2 regions of the Geobacillus sp. E263 genome follow, and region 1 is predicted to be linked to the other one. Evidence: a T-box and tRNA genes for the amino acid it is inferred to sense, from the RefSeq annotation. Region 1 holds a T-box; the other holds one or more tRNA genes.

Region 1 (10,836 bases):
CAGTTAGTTTTAGAATGGAGTATATACAAAACTTTTCAAAAAATTACATCTTTTATTATATCATATTATCTTGAAATAAGGAAAATAAAAATATTGACTTTGCCCTATAAAAGTCATATAATAGCCTTTGTGTAAAATATAGCAGCCTTAGTGCTCACCTTTATGGTTCCATTTTGTTCCTCGATAACGAGGTGTATCGTGTAACTCTTAGCTGCTAGAGCGAGGATACATGAAAACAAAATGGCCATAATTGTTGATGCACGCCTGCTTTTATTTTACCCGAAATAAAAGCAAAAGGAGGAGCATTGAATGGCTCGTTATACAGGTCCAACGTGGAAAATTTCTCGCCGCCTAGGAATCTCCTTAAGCGGTACAGGTAAAGAGTTGCAAAAACGTCCTTACCCACCAGGTCAACATGGTCCAAGTCAACGCAGAAAACTTTCGGAATATGGTCTGCAATTGCAAGAAAAACAAAAACTTCGCCATATGTACGGCGTAAACGAACGTCAATTCCGCAAAACGTTTGAAGAAGCTGGCAAAATGCCTGGTAAACACGGGGAAAACTTTATGATTCTTTTAGAATCACGTTTAGACAACCTTGTTTACCGTTTAGGCTTTGCGCGTACTCGCCGCCAAGCTCGTCAGCTTGTAACGCACGGCCATATTTTAGTTGACGGAAACCGTGTAAACATTCCATCTTACCGTGTGAAACCTGGCCAAACGATTTCTGTCCGCGAAAAATCTCGCAACCTTCAAGTCATTAAAGAAGCATTGGAAGCAAACAACTTTGTTCCTGATTATTTAACATTAGATGCAGACAAAATGGAAGGCACGTATACTCGTTTACCTGAGCGTTCCGAGTTGCCAGCGGAAATTAACGAAGCATTAATCGTTGAGTTCTACTCTCGTTAATGCGCTGCATCCCTTCAGATATGGTTCTGGAGGGATTTTTTTCTTGTGATCATCTACCAATAAAAAAACCCGGTCTTCCCGGGTTTTTTTATTGGTAGCGAATTAAATAATATTTTTTCTTTCCGCGGCGAATGATGGTAAAACGTCCTTCGATGCGGTTTTCTTTTGTAATCACTGCATTGACGTCTTGTATGCGCTCGCCATTGATGTAAATCGCTCCGTTTGTAATATCTTCCCTCGCCTGCCGTTTCGATGGCACAATCTTCGCCATGACAAGGAGTTCCACTAGCGGAACTTCCTCTCCCTTATATTCAAAAGAAGGAACGTCTTTAAACCCTTGTTCAATTTCCTCTGCTGTTAATTGTGACACACTTCCACTAAAGAGCGCCTCCGAAATGCGAATCGCTTGCTTCAAGGCTTCTTCTCCATGGACAAGTTTCGTCATTTCTTCGGCTAACGCTTTTTGCGCCGCACGCTGTTCCGGAGCTTTCTGCAATTGTTTTTCTAGCTCTTCAATTTCTTCTTTCGATAAGAACGTAAAGTATTTTAAATATTTAATGACATCACGGTCGTCTGTGTTAATCCAAAATTGGTAAAACTCATATGGAGATGTTTTTTTCCGATCAAGCCAAATGGCTCCGCTCTCTGTTTTCCCGAATTTTGTTCCATCTGCTTTGGTAACAAGCGGAACGGTTAATCCAAACGCTTTTGCATCTCCTTCCGTTTTTCGGATTAACTCTAATCCTGCTGTGATATTTCCCCATTGGTCACTGCCGCCAATTTGCAAACGACATTGTTCGTTTTGATAAAGTTTTAAGAAGTCCAATGATTGTAAAATCATATAGCTAAACTCCGTAAACGAAAGGCCTGTCTCGATGCGCGATTGCACCGATTCTTTCGCCAGCATGTAGTTTAGCCCGAAGTTTTTTCCAACATCGCGCAAAAAAGTAATCACATCAAGCGAACCAATCCAATCATAGTTGTTGGCGATTTTCGCCGGATTTTCTTTCGCGTCAAAATCTAAAAATCTTGACAATTGCTCTTTAATGCGTTCACTCCATTGTTGCACCGTTTCTTTTGCATTTAATGTACGCTCGCTTTTTTTTCCGCTTGGGTCTCCGATTAGCCCGGTCGCACCGCCAACAAGCGCAATTGGACGATGGCCAGCTAGCTGAAATCGGCGCAGCGTTAAAATCGGCAATAAATGTCCGATGTGCAAACTGTCCGCCGTAGGGTCAAATCCGGAATATAGCGTCACTTTTTCCTCATTTAGTAATTTCTGAAGCCCTTCCTTATCCGTGACTTGGTTAATTAATCCGCGCCATTCCAACTCTTGCAACAAGTCCATTTGATCCACCCCTTTTTTATTTTTTCATAAAAAAATCGCCCCTTAAACTGAAGGGACGATTGACGTCGCGGTACCACCCTACTTAGAAAGCATAGCGCTTTCTCACTTCATTTCGATAACGGCAAATGCCGTCTTTTGCTACTTGGACAATCCGTTCGCAAAAGCTGCTCGAGGAGGTAATTCGTGTTTATCTATGTGCTAGTTCACACCAACCACTAGCTCTCTGAAACAGGGAGATAAACACTACTCGTTCCTGTCATCGCTTTTATGTATATCGTTTTTGATATACATATTTTTATCATACTCTCATAAATTTGTCAAACCGAATCAGATCGCATTTATAATGAAAGAAAAATGACAAAAAGCCGCAATATTCAACAAAAAATATGATATACTGTGTTTACATTTATTTGTTGTTTATATAGGGGGAATACCCATGGAGCATATAAAACAAACGTTTTCCCTAAAGAAAGCATGGCGCTATTTTCTCATTACATATGAAGTATGTTGGAATCTTTTTCTTATTTTTCTTATTTTCGCGCTATGCGCCATTTGCTTTGCGGTCGGTCTTGGCGCCGGATATTTTGCTTTTTTAGTAAAAGATATGCCGCTTCCTTCGTATCAAGAAATGAAAACAGATATTTACAACTATGAGGAAACAACGCATATTTACTTCGCCAATAACGTTTATCTTGGAAATTTCCGCACGGATTTAGAGAGAGAAGGAGTAAAATTGAAAGATGTTTCCCCTTACGTCATAAAAGCACTGATCGCAACAGAAGACGAATATTTTTACGAACATCACGGTATTGTTCCAAAAGCAATTATCCGGGCGCTTTTTCAAGAAGCTACCAACTCTGCAATGCAAACAGGCGGAAGCACGCTAACGCAACAGCTTGTGAAAAATCAAATATTAACCAATGAAGCGTCGTTTGAACGGAAAGCGAAAGAAATATTGCTTGCGCTTCGCCTCGAAAAATTTTTTAGCAAAAATGAAATTTTAGAGGCATATTTAAATGTCGTTCCATTCGGCAGAAACTCATCCGGGCGCAACATTGCCGGCATCCAAGCAGCGGCCCAAGGCGTTTTTGGAGTAAATGCGAAAGATTTAAATCTAGCCCAAGCAGCATTTTTAGCCGGCCTTCCGCAAAGCCCTTTCGTTTATACGCCATTTACAAGCGATGGAAAAGTGAAAAAAGATTTATCCCCAGCATTGCATCGCATGAAAACGGTGTTAACACGCATGAAACAGGAAGGCTATATTTCCGAAAAGCAATATAGAGAAGCGCTGCAATATGATATCGCCAAACATTTTGCACCACCGAAGCCATCACCGTTTGAGAAATATCCGTGGCTCACGATGGAAATTGAAAAGCGTGCGAAAGAAGCGCTAGCGGAAGTTTTAGCCAAAAAAGATGGGTATGAGAAACAGCAGTTATGGCAAGACGCATCTCTTTATAAACGCTATTTAGCAAAAGCAGAAAAACAGCTTCGCCAAAACGGGTATAACATTTACACAACGATTGACAAAAATATTTACGATCGCATGCAAAAAGTAGTTGCAAATTATCAATATTACGGCGACGACATTATTCAATACGTAAAAGATCAACAGACGGGCAAAACGGTTGCAAAGCGGGAACCTGTCGAAGTCGGTGCAATCCTTATTGAAAATAAGACAGGGAGAATTATTAGCTTTGTCGGCGGCAGAGATTACGGGCGAGAGCAGCTCAATCACGCCACACAAGCATATCGATCAAACGGTTCGACAATGAAACCGCTGCTCGTATATGCGCCAGCAATGGAAATGGGCATTATTCAGCCCGGTTCCATCATCCCAGACACAGAATTACACATCAAGACAGGTAAAGGTTATTACACTCCAAAAAATGCGGACCGAAAAACACACGGTTTAGTCACCGCTCGACGCGCCTTGCAGTATTCTTATAACATTCCTGCGATTCGAACATATATGAAGATCATGAACCAACATCCAGTACAATATTTGCATAAAATGGGCATTACCAGTGTGGCAAAAACAGAAGAAAATCACGTCGCCTTGGCGATCGGAGGAACGGATAAAGGAGTGACAGTAGAAGAAAATGTCAACGCCTATGCCACATTTGCGAATTACGGAACATTTATCGATGCGTATTTAATTGAAAAAATTGTATCGAAAGATGGACAAGTCATTTACGAACATCAAAGCAAACCTGTTCCTGTCTTTTCTCCGCAGACATCCTATTTAATGATTGATATGATGAGAGACGTTATTCGCCGAGGCACAGCGTCCTCTCTTCCGTATTATTTAAAATTCCAAGCGGATTGGGCTGGGAAAACGGGAACAGGACAAAATAATAAAGACTCCTGGTTTGTTGCAACAAATCCGAACGTTACATTTGGCGTTTGGATGGGATATGATACTCCGGCACCGCTGCAGCTAAAATATAAAGGGTTATCCTATAGCAAACGAACCCAGCTATTATGGGCACAACTAATGAATGCGGCTTATGATGTAAAGCCGCAGCTAATCGCTCCAAAAACGCGATTCAATATGCCAGGCGGCATCGTCCGTCGTGCATATTGTACAGTTTCAGGGTTCGTTCCATCTGATTTATGCGAAAAAGCTGGATTAGTCAACTATGATTTATATAATACAAAATTCACCCCAAAGCAAAGTAAGGACCAATATTTAATCGAAGGACGCTTTGTTGAAGTCAACGGCAAACGGTACATCGCGCTTAATACAACGCCGAGCGAGTTTGTTTCAAGCGGGGTCATACTTAATAAAAAATTGCTCAAAGAACTAGGAATCTACCATATAAACTCCGCCGAGTGGAACGGAACATTATTGGTTAGCGAAATGAAAGAAAACGGAAAACGTCCAGACCCGCCTACCGTCCAACTAACCAATGAAACAATAACTTGGAAGCCGCACCACGAAAACGACGTCATTGGCTATCGTGTATATTGTGCGGAACAAAAAGGAGCGCCGTTTCGTGTTGTCTCTATCGTTAAAGCTGGAAAATCTTTAACATTTTCCAATCTACAGCCAAAAGCAACATATTATGTGACAGCAGTAGATATAAGCGGCAATGAATCCCCACCATCGAACATCATTTCTGAACAAAATGTCGCTGTACCAAATCAAGGAAAAAAGAAAACATCAGATAGCCCTTCAAAGAACCATTAAAAAAAGCTGATCATATCGATCAGCTTTTTTCTTAGTCTTCCATTGTCGATAAATCCCCTGTCGGCAAGTTGAGTTCCCACGCTTTTAAGACGCGGCGCATAATCTTTCCGCTTCGCGTTTTTGGCAGTTTGTCACGGAATTCGATTTCCCGCGGCGCCGCATGTGCCGCCAATCCTTTTTTGACAAACTGGCGAATATCTTCTTTCAATTCCTCTGATGGTTCATATCCTTCCCGAAGCGAAATAAATGCTTTAATAATTTCCCCGCGAACTGGGTCAGGTTTGCCAATAACGCCTGCTTCCGCTACTGCTGGATGTTCGACTAGCTTGCTTTCAACTTCAAACGGACCAACACGTTCCCCAGATGTATTAATCACATCATCGACACGACCTTGGAACCAGAAATATCCGTCTTCATCCATATAAGCGGAATCGCCGGAAACGTACCAATCGCCGATGAAGTACGACTCATATTTTTGTGGGTTATTCCAAATCGTTTTCATCATCGACGGCCAGCCTTTTTTAATCGCCAAGTTCCCCATACGGTATGGCGGCAGCTCGTTTCCTTGATCATCGATGATAGCTGCTTTTACACCAGGAATCGGTTTCCCCATCGACCCCGGCTTAATTTCCATGCAAGGATAGTTACAAATAAGATGAGCGCCTGTTTCTGTCATCCACCATGTATCATGAATGCGTCGCCCGAATACTTTCATCCCCCAGCGAATGACTTCTGGATTCAATGGTTCTCCAACACTGAGAATATGGCGAAGTGAGCTTAAATCGTATTTTTTGACAATTTCATCGCCGGCCCCCATCAACATGCGAAATGCCGTTGGCGCACTATACCACACGGTTACGCCGAAATCTTGAATCGCTTGATACCATGCATCCGGGCTAAAACGTCCTCCAATAATGACGCTTGAAGCGCCGCACAACCAAGGGCCGAAAATGCCGTATGATGTTCCCGTTACCCAACCAGGGTCAGCTGTACACCAATAAATATCATCTTCTTTTAAATCAAGCACCCATTTTGCTGTTTGATAATGTTGAATCATTGCGTTGTGAACGTGCAAAACCCCTTTTGGTTTGCCGGTAGAACCAGATGTATAATGCAAAATAAGTCCATCTTGGCGGTCTACCCATTCAATGTCAAAATGTTTGCTCGCTTCGTTCATTCGTTTCTTTAAGTCAATATACGGACCTTCTTCCACAATGTTATCCCCGACAAGAAAAACGTATTTCAGCTCAGGCAGATCATTGACTGGAACCCGCGGCAACAGTTCCGGTGTCGTGATGATTGCCTTCGCTCCACTATCCTCAAGCCGATCGCGCACCGCTCCTTCCATAAATGCTTCAAACAGCGGACCAACAATCGCGCCTGTTTTAATGATTCCTAATACAGAAAAATACAATTCCGGAGAGCGCGGCATAAAAATAAATACGCGGTCTCCTTTTTCAATCTCTGCTACTTGTTTTAGCACGTTTGCAACTTTGTTGGACATTTCTTTCATTTCTTTGAATGTATACTTTTCATTTCTCGATGCATCACGGTAATAGAGAGCTACTTTATTTTTTCGAAACGTTTCCGCATGGCGGTCGATCGCTTCATACGCCATATTGACCCGGCCTGTTTCAAACCACGAAAATTCCTTTTCTACTTCTTTCCAATCAAAATTTTTATATGTTTCTTCATAATTTTTTAAATTATAGTCCCCTTGTATGACCGGTAGTACTTCCGTTTTCATTCTCCGACTCCCCCTTATGTAAGTGGTTACAGTCCTATTATAGTATATCTCTTTCGAATTCTCAATTTTTTTAAAATTTCCTTTTTATTTTTTATGAACTTTTTTTGAAACCGGTCTTCCAGTCGTTTTTTCATGTATAATGTTAGCAGAAAGACAAATCTAGGTGGTGCTCTATGGAACATAAAAAAACGTATAATGCGAAAGAACTAAAAACCCCAAAAGGGACATTAATTATTGAGGGCCCAGTATCTGCTGAAAAACTAGCAAGTTACGAATTTCATCACGATTTGACATCATTCCGCCAGCCGCCGCAGCAACATAAAGCACTCATTGAAATCGCAAAGCTGCCAGAAGGAAGAATTATTATCGCCCGTCATAACCAAACCATTGTTGGTTATGTTACGTTTCTTTATCCCGACCCGCTTGAACGTTGGTCACAAGGAAACATGGAAAATTTAATCGAGTTAGGCGCGATTGAAGTCATCCCGGAGTTTCGCGGCTATGGGGTAGGAAAAAATTTATTGATTGTATCGATGATGGATGATGCAATGGAAGATTACATTATTATTACAACAGAATATTACTGGCATTGGGATTTAAAAGGGACGGGGTTAAATGTATGGGAATACCGGAAATTAATGGAGAAAATGATGAACGCCGGCGGGCTTGTTTGGTATGCAACGGATGATCCTGAAATTTGTTCCCATCCGGCTAACTGCTTAATGGTTCGCATCGGCAAACGGGTCGATCAAGAATCTATCCAAAAATTCGATCGCCTTCGCTTTATGAATCGGTACATGTATTAAAAATCTTTCTTGACAACAAAGGGGAGAGGAATCAGTGATTGTCGAACAAATTATGAAAACTCCTGTCGTTACACTCCAGCCGACAAATACGATTGCAGAAGCGATTCAGTTAGTACGACAACTGCGCATTCGCCATATTCCGATTGTTGATGCCGAAAACCATGTTATCGGCATTGTAACAGATCGAGATCTTCGCGATGCAAGCCCTTCTATTTTTCGTCTTCACGAACATCTCGAAGATTTACAAAAACCGCTCAGCACGATTATGAAAACAGACGTCATCGTCGGACATCCGCTCGATTTTGTGGAAGAAGTAGCAGCGCTGTTTTACGAGCATAAAATCAGCTGTTTACCTATCGTCCAAGACGGCAAACTTGTCGGCATCGTGACGGAGACAGATTTATTATATACGCTCATTCAGCTGACAGGCGCACATCAGCCGGGCTCGCAAATTGAAGTCAAAGTTCCAAACGAAAGCGGGATGCTGAGCAATGTCGCCGCTATTATTGCCAAAAGACATACGAATATTTCCAGCGTTCTTTTATATCCTGATAAAGATGAAAATTACAAAATTCTTGTTTTCCGCGTGCAAACCATGAATCCAATTGGGATTATTAACGATTTAAAAAATGCTGGCTATACGGTGTTATGGCCAAACTTGCCGGGGGTTTCGTCATGAAAAAAGATTGTGTATTTATTTACAGTGATGATTTCCTTCGGTATAAATTTCATGATGAGCACCCGTTTAACCAACTTCGCGTTAAACTCACATACGATTTATTGCGCGCGATGAATGCATTAGAAGATGAACAAATTGTCACACCAAGAGTCGCAACGGACGAAGAACTTGCCTTAATTCATGATCAATCATATATTGAAGCGGTCAAAGCAGCCGGAAAAGGCCAGTTGCCTGAACAGGTAGCCTTAAACTACGGACTAGGGACAGAAGATACGCCAATTTTCCCAAATATGCACGAGGCAAGCGCTTTGTTGGTAGGAAGCACATTAACTGCAGTCGATTATGTGCTATCCGGAAAAGCAAAGCATGCGTTAAGTTTAGGCGGAGGGCTTCACCACGGCTTTCGCGGCAAAGCATCCGGTTTTTGCGTTTACAATGATAGCGCTGTCGCCATTAAGTATATTCGAGAAAAATACGGACTCCGCGTTCTTTACGTCGATACGGATGCCCATCATGGAGACGGCGTCCAATGGGCATTTTATGATGATCCAAATGTATGTACGTTTTCCATTCATGAAACAGGCCGCTACCTATTTCCCGGAACAGGAGGTGTGAATGAACGCGGACACGGGGCAGGATATGGGTACTCATTTAACATTCCAGTAGATGCGTTTACAGAAGATGAATCATGGCTTGACGCTTATACACAAGCGCTTCGAGAAATTGCGGAATTTTTCCGGCCCGATGTGATTTTCACGCAAAACGGAGCGGACGCTCATTATTACGATCCGCTTACTCATTTGTCCGTAACGATGAAAACATACCGTGAAATCCCGAAACTCGCCCATCAAATCGCTCACGAATATTGTGACGGGCGTTGGATCGCAGTTGGCGGCGGCGGTTACGATATTTGGCGCGTTGTTCCGCGGGCATGGGCGCTTATTTGGCTAGAAATGACAGAACAATCGAATATTTCCGGAAAATTACCGAAGCCATGGCTTGATAAATGGCAATCGCGTTCTCCTGTCCCATTGCCGCAAGAATGGGATGATCCGGAACCACTATATCCACCGATTCCACGAAAAGCGGAAATTACCGAAAAAAATGCTCAAACGGTAGAAAAAGCGTTATATCCAATTCGCAGTCAGCGACAAAAATCAACCGATCAAACTATTTCTAATAAATGATATTTTATCATCTTCATAAAAAACAAAAAGGGGCTTAGCAAAAACGATAGCCCCTTTTCGTTATTTCGTTGAGTCACGATATTCAATACGGTGCGGCAGCACAACGATATGGTTTTCGACGTTTTCCTTATTCATATATTTAGTTAATAAACGCATCGCAACCGCACCGATGTCATACATCGGCTGCACTACCGTCGTTAAACGAGGACGAACCATTGTCGCAAGCCGTGTATTGTCAAAACCGACCACTTCTAATTGATCCGGAATGCGAACGCCATGATCTTGCGCGCTATGGATAATGCCAAGCGCCATTTCATCAGTTCCAGCAAAAACAGCGGTTGGCTTCTCGGCTAATTCAGCGATTTTTTCGTATGCCTCAATGCCGGAATCATAGGAGTTATCTCCTTCAATTACAAGCTCTTCGTCATAGGCTATTCCATGCGTTTCTAAAGCGCGGCGGTAGCCCGCCAATTTCTTTTGATTGATTGGATCATCCGTCGGTCCCGTCACATAGGCGACCCGCTTGTTTCCTTTTTCTACAAGATAAGCAACCGCTTCAAAGGAAGCTTGTTCATAATCAATGTTGACTGATGGAATGGTATTATTTGGTTCAATCGTTGCGGCTAACACGATTGGCACAGGTGATTTCTGAAACTCATTGACATGCTCTTCGGTAATGTTTCCACCCATAAACAAAATGCCGTCCACTTGTTTAGCGAGCATCGTATTGAGCAAATGCAATTCTTTTTCTTTATTTTGGTCAGAGTTGCTTAAAATGATATTATATTTGTACATCGTGGCAATATCTTCAATTCCACGTGCCAATTCCGCGAAAAAGATGCTAGAAATATCAGGAATAATAACCCCAACGGTCGTTGTTTTTTTGCTAGCAAGTCCCCGTGCAACCGCATTTGGCCGGTAGCCTAGACGTTCAATCGCTTCCAACACCTTTTTTCTTGTTGAT
Region 2 (10,836 bases), 880 kb from region 1:
CATCGCACAACATTTCCATTACGTTAGCGATAATACCAAGCTCTTTTTTCAAGTCAAAGTCAAGCGCAATGCCTTTTGCTTTCGCCGCAGCTGTCGCTAAAATCGCAAGCACAGCGATTTGGGCCGTATATGCTTTTGTTGATGCAACAGCGATTTCCGGGCCGGCATGAAGCAATAACGTATAATCCGCCTCACGGGAAAGAGTAGAACCTGGTACGTTCGTAATCGTAATCGCTTTGTAGCCAAGTTCTTTCGTTTGGACAAGCACCGCACGGCTGTCCGCTGTTTCCCCGCTTTGAGAAATGTAAATGAATAGCGGTCTTTCAGACAACAGCGGCATATTGTACGAAAACTCGCTTGCAACATGCACTTCGACAGGGATTTTCGCCCATTTCTCGATCAATTGTTTTCCGACTAACCCCGCGTGATAACTTGTACCACAAGCGATAATATATAAACGATCCGCATTGATCACTTCTTTGACTATTTCTGGATCAATCGTAAGCTGACCATTTTCGTCTTGATATTTTTGAATAATGCGGCGCATGACAAACGGTTGTTCATCTATTTCTTTTAACATGTAATGCGGATATGTTCCTTTCTCAATATCGCTTGCGTCTAGCTCCGCTGTATATGGAGCGCGCTCGATAATGTCACCGTTTAAGTTTTTAATTGTAATGCTTTCTCTTGTCACAATGACCATTTCTTTATCCATAAGCTCGACAAATTGTTTTGTCACTTGCAGCATCGCCATCGCGTCGCTCGACACAACATTGAAACCATTGCCGAGTCCGACAAGCAACGGGCTTTTATTTTTTGCGACATAAATAACTTCTTGATTTTCCCCATCAATCATTGCGATGGCATAAGAACCTTTCAACAATGTTAATGTTTTGCGGAACGCTTCTTCGACAGAAAGACAGTCGTTTACAAATTTTTCAACAAGCTGCACGATAATTTCCGTATCCGTATCACTCTTTAGCGTTACATCTTGTAAATACTCCTGTTTTAAAAGCGCATAGTTTTCAATAACTCCATTGTGCACTAATGTAAAGCGGCCAGAAGCGCTTTGGTGCGGGTGCGCGTTGATGCGGCTCGGAGCACCGTGTGTTGCCCAGCGTGTATGGCCGATTCCAAGAGTAGCACTTACGCTCGGATCAACGACATTCCGCAAATCGGCAATCCGTCCTTTTTCTTTAAAAAGGTGAACTCCTTCATCATTTAGTACCGCAATGCCTGCAGAGTCATACCCGCGGTACTCCAATTTTTCTAATCCGCGCAGTAAAATTTCTTTTACGTCCTGTTGACCGATGTAACCGACAATTCCACACATAGATCCGTATCCTCCTTAATATTCAGGAAGACTGTCGCACAAAGGAATTCCTCTATTATTTTTTTGTCAAGGAACGTTGTCAGGTGTCTGACCCCTTTTGCGCGGACAGACTCCCCATTTCCGTATTTTTGCGATTATATCCTTCCCTTTGTCCAAAGAGTCACCTCTTTGTTTTAAGAAAGGACTTGCGGTTGTAATCGCAGCAACCGGGAGGCATCCGCCGAAACCTCGATAAACCTCCTCCTCGTCAACTAAGCGTTTTTCCGTCCACGCTTAGTCCAGGCGCTTTTTTAAAAAATGCAAATGAAAAACCTCTACCCACCTTTCTTTTTAGAATAACAACAAAATAATATTACAGTACGTCTTTAAAAGCGTCAACTGTTAGAATTATTTCATAAAATAACCTATGCATAAATAGAACAGAATGTTCCATTTATACATAGGTTAGTTATGAGCGTTTTATTTTATTCGACTCCCATTTCTTCGCGAACGACAGAGGCGATCCGTTCGACATAATTCCGGCATGCTTCTTCCGTCGGCGCTTCTGCCATCACACGTACAACCGGCTCCGTTCCAGACGGACGAACAAGAACCCGGCCGTTTCCGTTCATTTCTGCTTCCACTTCTTGAATAACAGCTTTTACTTTTTCATTTTCCATTACTTTATGCTTATCCGCTACTTTTATGTTTACCAGCTGTTGCGGATATTTTTTCATTTCACTGGCAAGCTCAGAAAGCGGTTTTTCTTTGACTTTCATAATGTTCACAAGCTGCAATGCCGTTAGCAATCCATCTCCTGTTGTATTGTAATCGAGGAAAATAATATGCCCTGACTGTTCTCCGCCTAAGTTATAACCATTTTTTCTCATTTCTTCTACGACATAACGGTCGCCAACAGCTGTTTGTACACTTTGAATTCCTTGCGCCTCAAGCGCTTTGTAAAATCCGAGATTGCTCATCACAGTGGAAACGACGGTTTGATGTTTAAGACGGCCAGTTTCTTTTAAATATTTCGCGCAAATGTACATAATTTGGTCGCCATCCACAATATTTCCGTATTCATCTACCGCAATCAAGCGATCCCCGTCGCCGTCAAAGGCAAGTCCAACATCTGCTCCTTTTTCTTTCACAAACGCCGCTAATGCTTCTGGATGTGTTGAGCCAACTCCTTCGTTAATGTTAAGACCGTTCGGTGATGCTCCCATTGTAACAACATCCGCTTCCAAATCGGCGAATAAATGAGTGGCAAGAGACGAAGTAGCTCCATGCGCACAATCGAGCGCAATTTTCATTCCGGAAAAATCTTCGTCAATGGTCTGTTTTAAATACTGCAAATACTTTTGGCCGCCTTCAAAATAATCGTTCACTTGTCCTAATGCTTTTCCTATCGGTCTTGGCAACATATCTTCCGGGCTATCAATCAACGCTTCAATTTCTTGTTCTTGTTCATCGGAAAGTTTAAAGCCGTCTGGACCAAAAAACTTGATTCCATTATCTTGAACAGGGTTATGTGATGCGGAAATCATAATTCCCGCTTGCGCTCCCAACGCTTTTGTCAAATAAGCAACACCTGGTGTAGAAATCACACCGAGGCGCATCACTTCCGCCCCGATAGAAAGCAGCCCAGCGACAAGCGCTCCTTCAAGCATATGACCAGAAATACGTGTATCACGACCAATTAATACTTTTGGCCGTTCTTCGCTTTTTGTTAATACATAACCGCCGCAGCGGCCTATTTTAAATGCCAGTTCTGGCGTCAACTCACGATTCGCTACTCCACGAACACCATCAGTGCCAAAATATTTACCCATTATACACTCTCTCCTTACGCAAATGAAATTATCGTTCATTAATTTTAATTTTTACTTTTTCTTTCGGTAATTGCCATTTGATATTTTGTGGACCATTTAATTCCGCTTTTACTTCATGTTCACCAACGCCTAAATCACTAACATCTATATATAATTGAATATCGTCTTTTGTTATATCGCTTAATACATTCGGTGCCCCATAAAGCTGAACATCCATCGCCCCTTCTTGCAGATCTACAAAATCAACCGTATATTGATCTCCTAATCCTACTACATGAATCGGTACATCTTTTAATGTTTTCGATTCTTCTTTTTGTACATCAATGACTATTTTTATTTTAGAAGGATCCACACTTTTTACTCCTGCAGGCAACGGAACATTCACTTCCAATGTCTTATCTTCTGTAATTTCATCTAAATGAATCGTAATACCGTCAATAAATTCAATGGAATTGATTTTTTCTTTTGAGCCAAAAATAGTTACTTGATTTGGGATGGTTTCTATTTTTACTATACTTAATCCTTTTCGCAGTGATCCTGTCCGATTAATTTTCAGTGGAACCGTTTTGCTTGGGCTTTTAATCGGAACGGTTACTTCTACTACGGAAGGCTGGACATCTACATTAAGTACGTTGCCTCTTTTGTCATAAACGGTTACGCTCGATTCCTCTGTTACGGTATCTGTTGCCCTATCTAAATCAATTCTAGCTTTTACCGATGATATACTTTCAATTAATTCTTTGGCACCCGTAATAGTAACGGCGTTTGGTTTGACAATCGGCTTTTCAATCAAATAGCCTTCGGGCACTTTATTTTTATTGATCAAATCAACCCCGACAGGGAAATTTTTAGAAACTTTTTCTTGAATCGTTACTTTTGCGACTGAAGGGTGGATGTTGACCTTTAGTTTATCAGATATATCTTTATATTTAATTGGAACGGTATACGTTCCTAACGGTAAATTCGTTAAGTCGATATACACTTCAAAATTGCGCTGTAAAGCAGTCGGCTTAACAATACTTGCGGGCCCTTGCAAAGTGACATTCACATATTTCGGAATACCGGAGACAACTAAATTTTCCTCATCATAATAAACCACTACAGGAACATTTGTCATTGTTTCCGTATCCTCTTGTCCTACCGTATTGCGGGTAATCACTCCCGATTTTGTTTCTTTCTCAATATTCGCTGACATATAAAGCATAATCGCTAACAGTAAAGAAAATATTTTAATAAACCAATGATTGTTCATTAACTTATCCATGTTTCTTCCCCCTCCATTGCCAACGGGATGAGGAAGTCGCCTTTGTGGATGGCACTAGCTCCTTTGTAAGCAACTCCCGAAACTGCTCCGGGGTTAAATCTCTGTGTAGCTCCCCGTTTTTTGTGACCGATACCGCACCGGTTTCTTCTGATACAACAACCGTTATGCTATCTGTCACTTCACTAATTCCTAATGCAGCGCGATGCCGAGTCCCAAGCTCTTTCGAAATAAAAGGGCTTTCTGAAAGCGGCAGGTAACAGGCCGCTGCTGCGACATGGTTTTTTTGAATAATAACAGCCCCGTCGTGCAACGGAGTATTAGGGATAAAAATATTAATTAATAGTTCAGAGGAAACACGGGCATTCAAAATAATGCCTGTTTCAATATAATCTCCCATTCCTGTTTCCCGTTCAATGGAAATTAACGCGCCTATTCTCCGTTTTGCCATATATTCCGTCGCTTTAATAATCGCTTCAACCATTTTTACTTGCTCTTCGTCCTCATTCGAACTACTTCGAGAAAACAGCTTTCCCCGTCCTATTTGCTCAAGCGCACGCCGCAATTCCGGCTGGAAGATAATAATAATAGCGAGAAACCCCCATGTGATTGCTCGATCCATTAGCCATTGCAGCGTGTTAAGACCGAGAAAGTTACTAACAATATGCACTAGTATAATAAGAATAATTCCTTTTAGAAGCTGGACTGCCTTCGTCCCGCGAATCATCATGATTAATTTATATATAACATACCAAACAACAAGAATATCGACGGCCTTGCCTAAATAACTTAAAATCGGGAGCTCTCCGAAAGGCATTTTCACACTTCCTTTATCATTCTAATTCAAACATAATTTTATTGAAACAACCCTTCTATTATAACATATCATATAAAAAAGCCATCAAAAAAGATGGCTCTCTATTCGAACGCTTCCACCGCATCCTTGATTCGTTCCTTAATATTATACCAAATCCACTCAAATACTTGGTTAATTTCTTCAATTTCTCCTGTTACTTGTCCTGCAGAAGCTAAATATTTTTCTCCATGAATCACGGTGACATTGCCCTCGACTTTCCCTTCTATCTTTATAGAACCGTTGCGAACGACAATATCTCCTTGAACGACTTCTCCTTTCGGAACAATGACAGTATGACCGCGAATAATGACATTTTCATGTGTGGAAACAGAAAATTGTTTCTGTGTGTTCCATGTGGTAAATAGACTGCCTATCGTCAACATCATAAATAACGATGCAGCGGTAATAAACGGATGGGTTTGCAGCCACCTTCTAACACGAATCATCTTTCTTTCTTTCGGTAGCTGTGCCATCACACGGGCCGTAAAATCCGAAGGAGGGGTGAGATGGGACGCATGCTGAATGAACGCGACTGTTTTCTCTAGTCCATTAAAATGATCAGCGCATGCTGAACATTGTTGCAAATGCTCCCTTAATATTTTTTCATCATGCGGCCCAATATCACCATCTAAAAAATCATGCATAAGGTTTACAATGTTATGCGGACATTTCATGTTCTTCACCCTCTCATAAATGACCCAAATGCTTTCGCAACGCTTCTCTGCCACGGTGAAGTCTCGTTTTTACCGTGCCGAGCGGCAAGTCTAAAATTTCGCTAATCTCCTGTAATGATAGCCCTTCTATATACTTCAATACAATAACACTACGATATTTTTCTGGAAGTTGTTCAATTGCTTTCTGTACTGTTTCCTGTAGCTCCAAACTTTCTAATGTTTCTTCCGGAGAAGCTTCGCTAGAGGAAAGCTGTGAATACATTGTAAGCCCATCAGTACCGCTTATCTCTTCGTCTAAATAGGCATCCGGTTTTTTCTTCCGAATCTTATCAATCGCTAAATTGGCGGCAATTCGGTAAAGCCACGAGGAAAACCTCATATTTGGATTATACGTATGAATATTAACATAAGCGCGGATAAACGCTTCTTGCGCAGCATCTTCCGCCTCATGGCGATTTCCTAGCATACGATAACATAAACGGTATATTTTATCTTTATAAAGGTCTACAATATCAGCATAGGCATTTTGATCGCCTTTTTTGACCGCTTTTATACGTTTTTTCACAAATATCTCCATAATAATACGTACCCCCGCTCACTGCGGCTACAGTGTATTACGTTCACAAATAAAAAAAGTTTCATGCAAACATGCACCATTTATTTTATCATATCCGCCTAATCTTTCCTAAGCAAAATAAAAACAGCAGATTCTGTAAAATCTGCTGTTTTTACACCGTTACACCAGCTTTTCTCCAAAAAGGGACCCCATCAATCCTACAGCAACAGAAGCAGTCTTATTGCGCTCATCTAAAATCGGATTCACCTCTACAAATTCCGCTGATGTAATTAGTTTTGCCTCTGCGAGCATTTCCATTGCCAAATGGCTTTCACGATAAGTAAGACCACCGATAACTGGCGTACCCACTCCCGGTGCATCGTTCGGATCAAGTCCGTCTAAATCAAGTGATAAATGCACTCCATCCGTTCGTTCTTTTAAATATGCAATCGTTTCTTCCATTACTGTCGTCATGCCGAGACGATCTATTTCATGCATCGTATATACTTTAATCCCTTTTTCACGGATTAACTGCTTTTCCCCTTCGTCCAGAGAGCGAATGCCAATAAGAACAATGTTTTCAGGTTTCACTTTTGGGCTATAACCGCCGATATTCGTCAAATATGGATGTCCTAAACCAAGACTCACAGCCAGCGGCATGCCATGAATGTTTCCGGATGGAGAGGTTTCTGGCGTATTTAAATCACCGTGGGCGTCATACCAAATAACTCCTAAATTCTTATAATGCTTCGCAATACCAGCTAATGTACCAATGGCAATGCTATGATCACCGCCCAACACGAGAGGGAAGCGCCCCCTTTTGATCACTTCGTCCACTGTTTTTGCCAATTTTTCATTCGCTTCTGCAACCGCTTTCAAATTTCGTAAGTTGAGCCGTGATCCTTCATCATCAGGATGTTCTGTTTTTCCAATTGGAATATCGCCTAGATCTTCAATTTCATAATGAAGACGTTCTAACCTCTCGATTACCCCTGCATAACGCATGGCACTCGGCCCCATATCTACACCACGACGTGTCTGCCCTAAATCCATCGGTACACCAATAATCGATACCGTCTTCATGTTTCCCTCTCCTTCCCATTGTGCTACTTCAATTGTAGACAAAAATATCATATTGACTCAACTCGACAGTTTTTTGAATATTTATTCTTATAAAAAAAGAACAGTCTGCAATCACAATAAACAAAAAATCCCACTTCGGAAAAAACGAAGTGGGATGTTATATTAATGGAGCCTATCGGGATCGAACCGATGACCTCCTGCGTGCAAAGCAGGCGCTCTCCCAGCTGAGCTAAGGCCCCAAACTATCTTGTTGTAAAAGAGCGGAAGACGGGACTCGAACCCGCGACCCCCACCTTGGCAAGGTGGTGTTCTACCACTGAACTACTTCCGCATGACAATGAGCCATGGAGGACTCGAACCTCCGACCCTCTGATTAAAAGTCAGATGCTCTACCTGCTGAGCTAATGGCTCGTGTAGTAAATGAAAACACTCCATGTTTTTGTTGCCTCTTCCTCTGCTAGCCAATTCAAAGATGTTGGATGTGTCGAGGCAACTGGTAATCAACTCTCCTGCTCGTTGTCCCTTCCTCTTCTAGCTAATTCACAGAAGCAGGATGCGTCGGGACAATTCGTAGCGAACTCATAGAAGCTTTGCTCATTGCTTCCCTGCTGAGCTAATTAATGAGATTATGGCTGGGCTAGCTGGATTCGAACCAGCGCATCACGGAGTCAAAGTCCGTTGCCTTACCGCTTGGCTATAGCCCAATAATATTGGAGTACCTAATGCTACCCAAAAATATTATTTCACATAACATAAAAATTATACTTCATTTCAGCTAATTACTCTATGTATAAGGTGGTGGAGGGGGACGGATTCGAACCGCCGAACCCAAAGGGAGCGGATTTACAGTCCGCCGCGTTTGGCCACTTCGCTACCCCTCCATATTATGATGCCGGCTGCAGGACTTGAACCCGCAACCTACTGATTACAAGTCAGTTGCTCTACCAATTGAGCTAAGCCGGCATAAGAAAGGAGTATTGACATATATACTTAATTTTTTGTGTCCCTTCCTCTTCTCGCTTATTCAGCGAAGTGATATGCATCGGAACAACTCGCAGGGAATTCACGGAAGCTTAGGCTCGTCTCTACCAATTAAGCTAAGCGGGCATTAAAAATGTCGTGGTGGAGGATGACGGGATCGAACCGCCGACCCCTTGCTTGTAAGGCAAGTGCTCTCCCAGCTGAGCTAATCCTCCACAAAAAGAAAGTGACCCGTACGGGATTCGAACCCGTGTTACCGCCGTGAAAGGGCGGTGTCTTAACCACTTGACCAACGGGCCAAAAAATCACAATACGAAAGCTTCCAACCGGGCTTGAACCGGTGACCTCTTCCTTACCATGGAAGTGCTCTACCAACTGAGCTATGGAAGCATGGCTCCGCAGGCAGGATTCGAACCTGCGACCAATCGGTTAACAGCCGATTGCTCTACCACTGAGCTACTGCGGAATAACGGGTTGTTGGTTTATACTCAATTTTTTCGTTGCCTCTTCCTCTACAAGCTTTTTCAAAGAAGCTGGATGCGTCGAGGCAACTCGCAGCTTATTCATAGAAGCTTATGCTCGTTGCTTCCCACTGAGCTGCTTTGGAATATTCAACTTGCCTAGCAACGACCTACTCTTGCAGGGGCGCTGGCCCCAACTACCATCGGCGCTGGAGAGCTTAACTTCCGTGTTCGGGATGGGAACGGGTGTTTCCTCTCCGCTATTGTCACTAGGCAAGTTGTCAGCCAAATATTATTATATCCAAACAAATAAGCTTGTCAAGAGTGAATTTTCATTCCTTCAAAACTAGATAACCGTCTGTTTGGAAGAAGCCGTCTTGCATAGGCGGCCTACGCTTTTCCGTTGTCTAGCTCCTAGCGTCCTCCGCTTTTCACTTTGTCTAGCTCCGGACGCCATCGGCTCGCGACGCTTCGGTCCCGTTGCGGCGGCAACAGCCTCCTCACGGGCCCTCCAGCGCGTGTCGCCGATAGGCGGGCGTCCTCCACTTTTCGCTTTGGTTAAGTCCTCGATCGATTAGTATCCGTCAGCTCCACGTGTCGCCACGCTTCCACCTCGGACCTATCGACCTCGTCATCTTCGAGGGATCTTACTCGCTTGACGCGATGGGAAATCTCATCTTGAGGGGGGCTTCACGCTTAGATGCTTTCAGCGCTTATCCCTTCCGCACATAGCTACCCAGCGGTGCCCCTGGCGGGACAACTGGTACACCAGCGGTGCGTCCATCCCGGTCCTCTCGTACTAAGGACAGCTCCTCTCAAATTTCCTGCGCCCGCGACGGATAGGGACCGAACTGTCTCACGACGTTCTGAACCCAGCTCGCGTACCGCTTTAATGGGCGAACAGCCCAACCCTTGGGACCGACTACAGCCCCAGGATGCGATGAGCCGACATCGAGGTGCCAAACCTCCCCGTCGATGTGGACTCTTGGGGGAGATCAGCCTGTTATCCCCGGGGTAGCTTTTATCCGTTGAGCGATGGCCCTTCCATACGGAACCACCGGATCACTAAGCCCGACTTTCGTCCCTGCTCGACCTGTCCGTCTCGCAGTCAAGCTCCCTTGTGCCTTTGCACTCTACGAATGATTTCCAACCATTCTGAGGGAACCTTTGGGCGCCTCCGTTACCTTTTGGGAGGCGACCGCCCCAGTCAAACTGCCCACCTGACACTGTCTCCCACCCCGATAAGGGGTGCGGGTTAGAATTTCAATACCGCCAGGGTGGTATCCCACCGGCGCCTCCACCGAAGCTGGCGCTCCGGCTTCTCAGGCTCCCACCTATCCTGTACAAGCGATACCAAAATTCCATATCAGGCTGCAGTAAAGCTCCACGGGGTCTTTCCGTCCTGTCGCGGGTAACCTGCATCTTCACAGGTAGTATGATTTCACCGGGTCTCTCGTTGAGACAGTGCCCAAGTCGTTACACCTTTCGTGCGGGTCGGAACTTACCCGACAAGGAATTTCGCTACCTTAGGACCGTTATAGTTACGGCCGCCGTTTACTGGGGCTTCGGTTCGCACCTTCAGCCTTGCGGCTTAAGCGCTCCCCTTAACCTTCCAGCACCGGGCAGGTGTCAGCCCCTATACTTCGCCTTTCGGCTTCGCAGAGACCTGTGTTTTTGATAAACAGTCGCTTGGGCCTTTTCACTGCGGCTCTCTCGGGCTCATCACCCAAGAGAGCACCCCTTCTCCCGAAGTTACGGGGTCATTTTGCCGAGTTCCTTAACGAGAGTTCTCCCGCGCACCTTAGGATTCTCTCCTCGCC

What was found. A T-box is a leader RNA that pairs with one kind of tRNA and senses whether it is charged. The one in region 1 lies ahead of tyrS (tyrosine--tRNA ligase), so its partner is inferred to be a tRNA-Tyr.
Region 2: it encodes a tRNA-Tyr, which carries the amino acid that the T-box ahead of tyrS (tyrosine--tRNA ligase) is inferred to sense. The anticodon was not compared.

The regions. Positions count from the first base shown of each region.
Region 1 is NZ_CP041632.1:713,852-724,687, reverse strand. It holds gene rpsD (30S ribosomal protein S4) at 310-912, shown strand; gene tyrS (tyrosine--tRNA ligase) at 1,001-2,260, opposite strand; T-box leader at 2,309-2,529, opposite strand; gene FNL97_RS03715 (transglycosylase domain-containing protein) at 2,697-5,453, shown strand; gene acsA (acetate--CoA ligase) at 5,485-7,200, opposite strand; gene FNL97_RS03705 (GNAT family N-acetyltransferase) at 7,374-8,006, shown strand; gene FNL97_RS03700 (acetoin utilization AcuB family protein) at 8,041-8,685, shown strand; gene FNL97_RS03695 (acetoin utilization protein AcuC) at 8,682-9,872, shown strand; gene ccpA (catabolite control protein A) at 9,933-10,836, opposite strand, start outside.
Region 2 is NZ_CP041632.1:3,308,027-3,318,862, forward strand. It holds gene glmS (glutamine--fructose-6-phosphate transaminase (isomerizing)) at 1-1,333, opposite strand, end outside; gene glmM (phosphoglucosamine mutase) at 1,798-3,144, opposite strand; gene FNL97_RS16880 (CdaR family protein) at 3,173-4,408, opposite strand; gene cdaA (diadenylate cyclase CdaA) at 4,401-5,222, opposite strand; gene rsiW (anti-sigma-W factor RsiW) at 5,324-5,935, opposite strand; gene sigW (RNA polymerase sigma factor SigW) at 5,949-6,512, opposite strand; gene rocF (arginase) at 6,672-7,574, opposite strand; tRNA gene FNL97_RS16905 (tRNA-Ala) at 7,741-7,813, opposite strand; tRNA gene FNL97_RS16910 (tRNA-Gly) at 7,834-7,905, opposite strand; tRNA gene FNL97_RS16915 (tRNA-Lys) at 7,913-7,985, opposite strand; tRNA gene FNL97_RS16920 (tRNA-Gln) at 8,204-8,278, opposite strand; tRNA gene FNL97_RS16925 (tRNA-Tyr) at 8,371-8,455, opposite strand; tRNA gene FNL97_RS16930 (tRNA-Thr) at 8,465-8,537, opposite strand; tRNA gene FNL97_RS16935 (tRNA-Val) at 8,695-8,770, opposite strand; tRNA gene FNL97_RS16940 (tRNA-Glu) at 8,783-8,854, opposite strand; tRNA gene FNL97_RS16945 (tRNA-Thr) at 8,873-8,945, opposite strand; tRNA gene FNL97_RS16950 (tRNA-Asn) at 8,947-9,021, opposite strand; rRNA gene rrf (5S ribosomal RNA) at 9,174-9,290, opposite strand; rRNA gene FNL97_RS16960 (23S ribosomal RNA) at 9,571-10,836, opposite strand, start outside.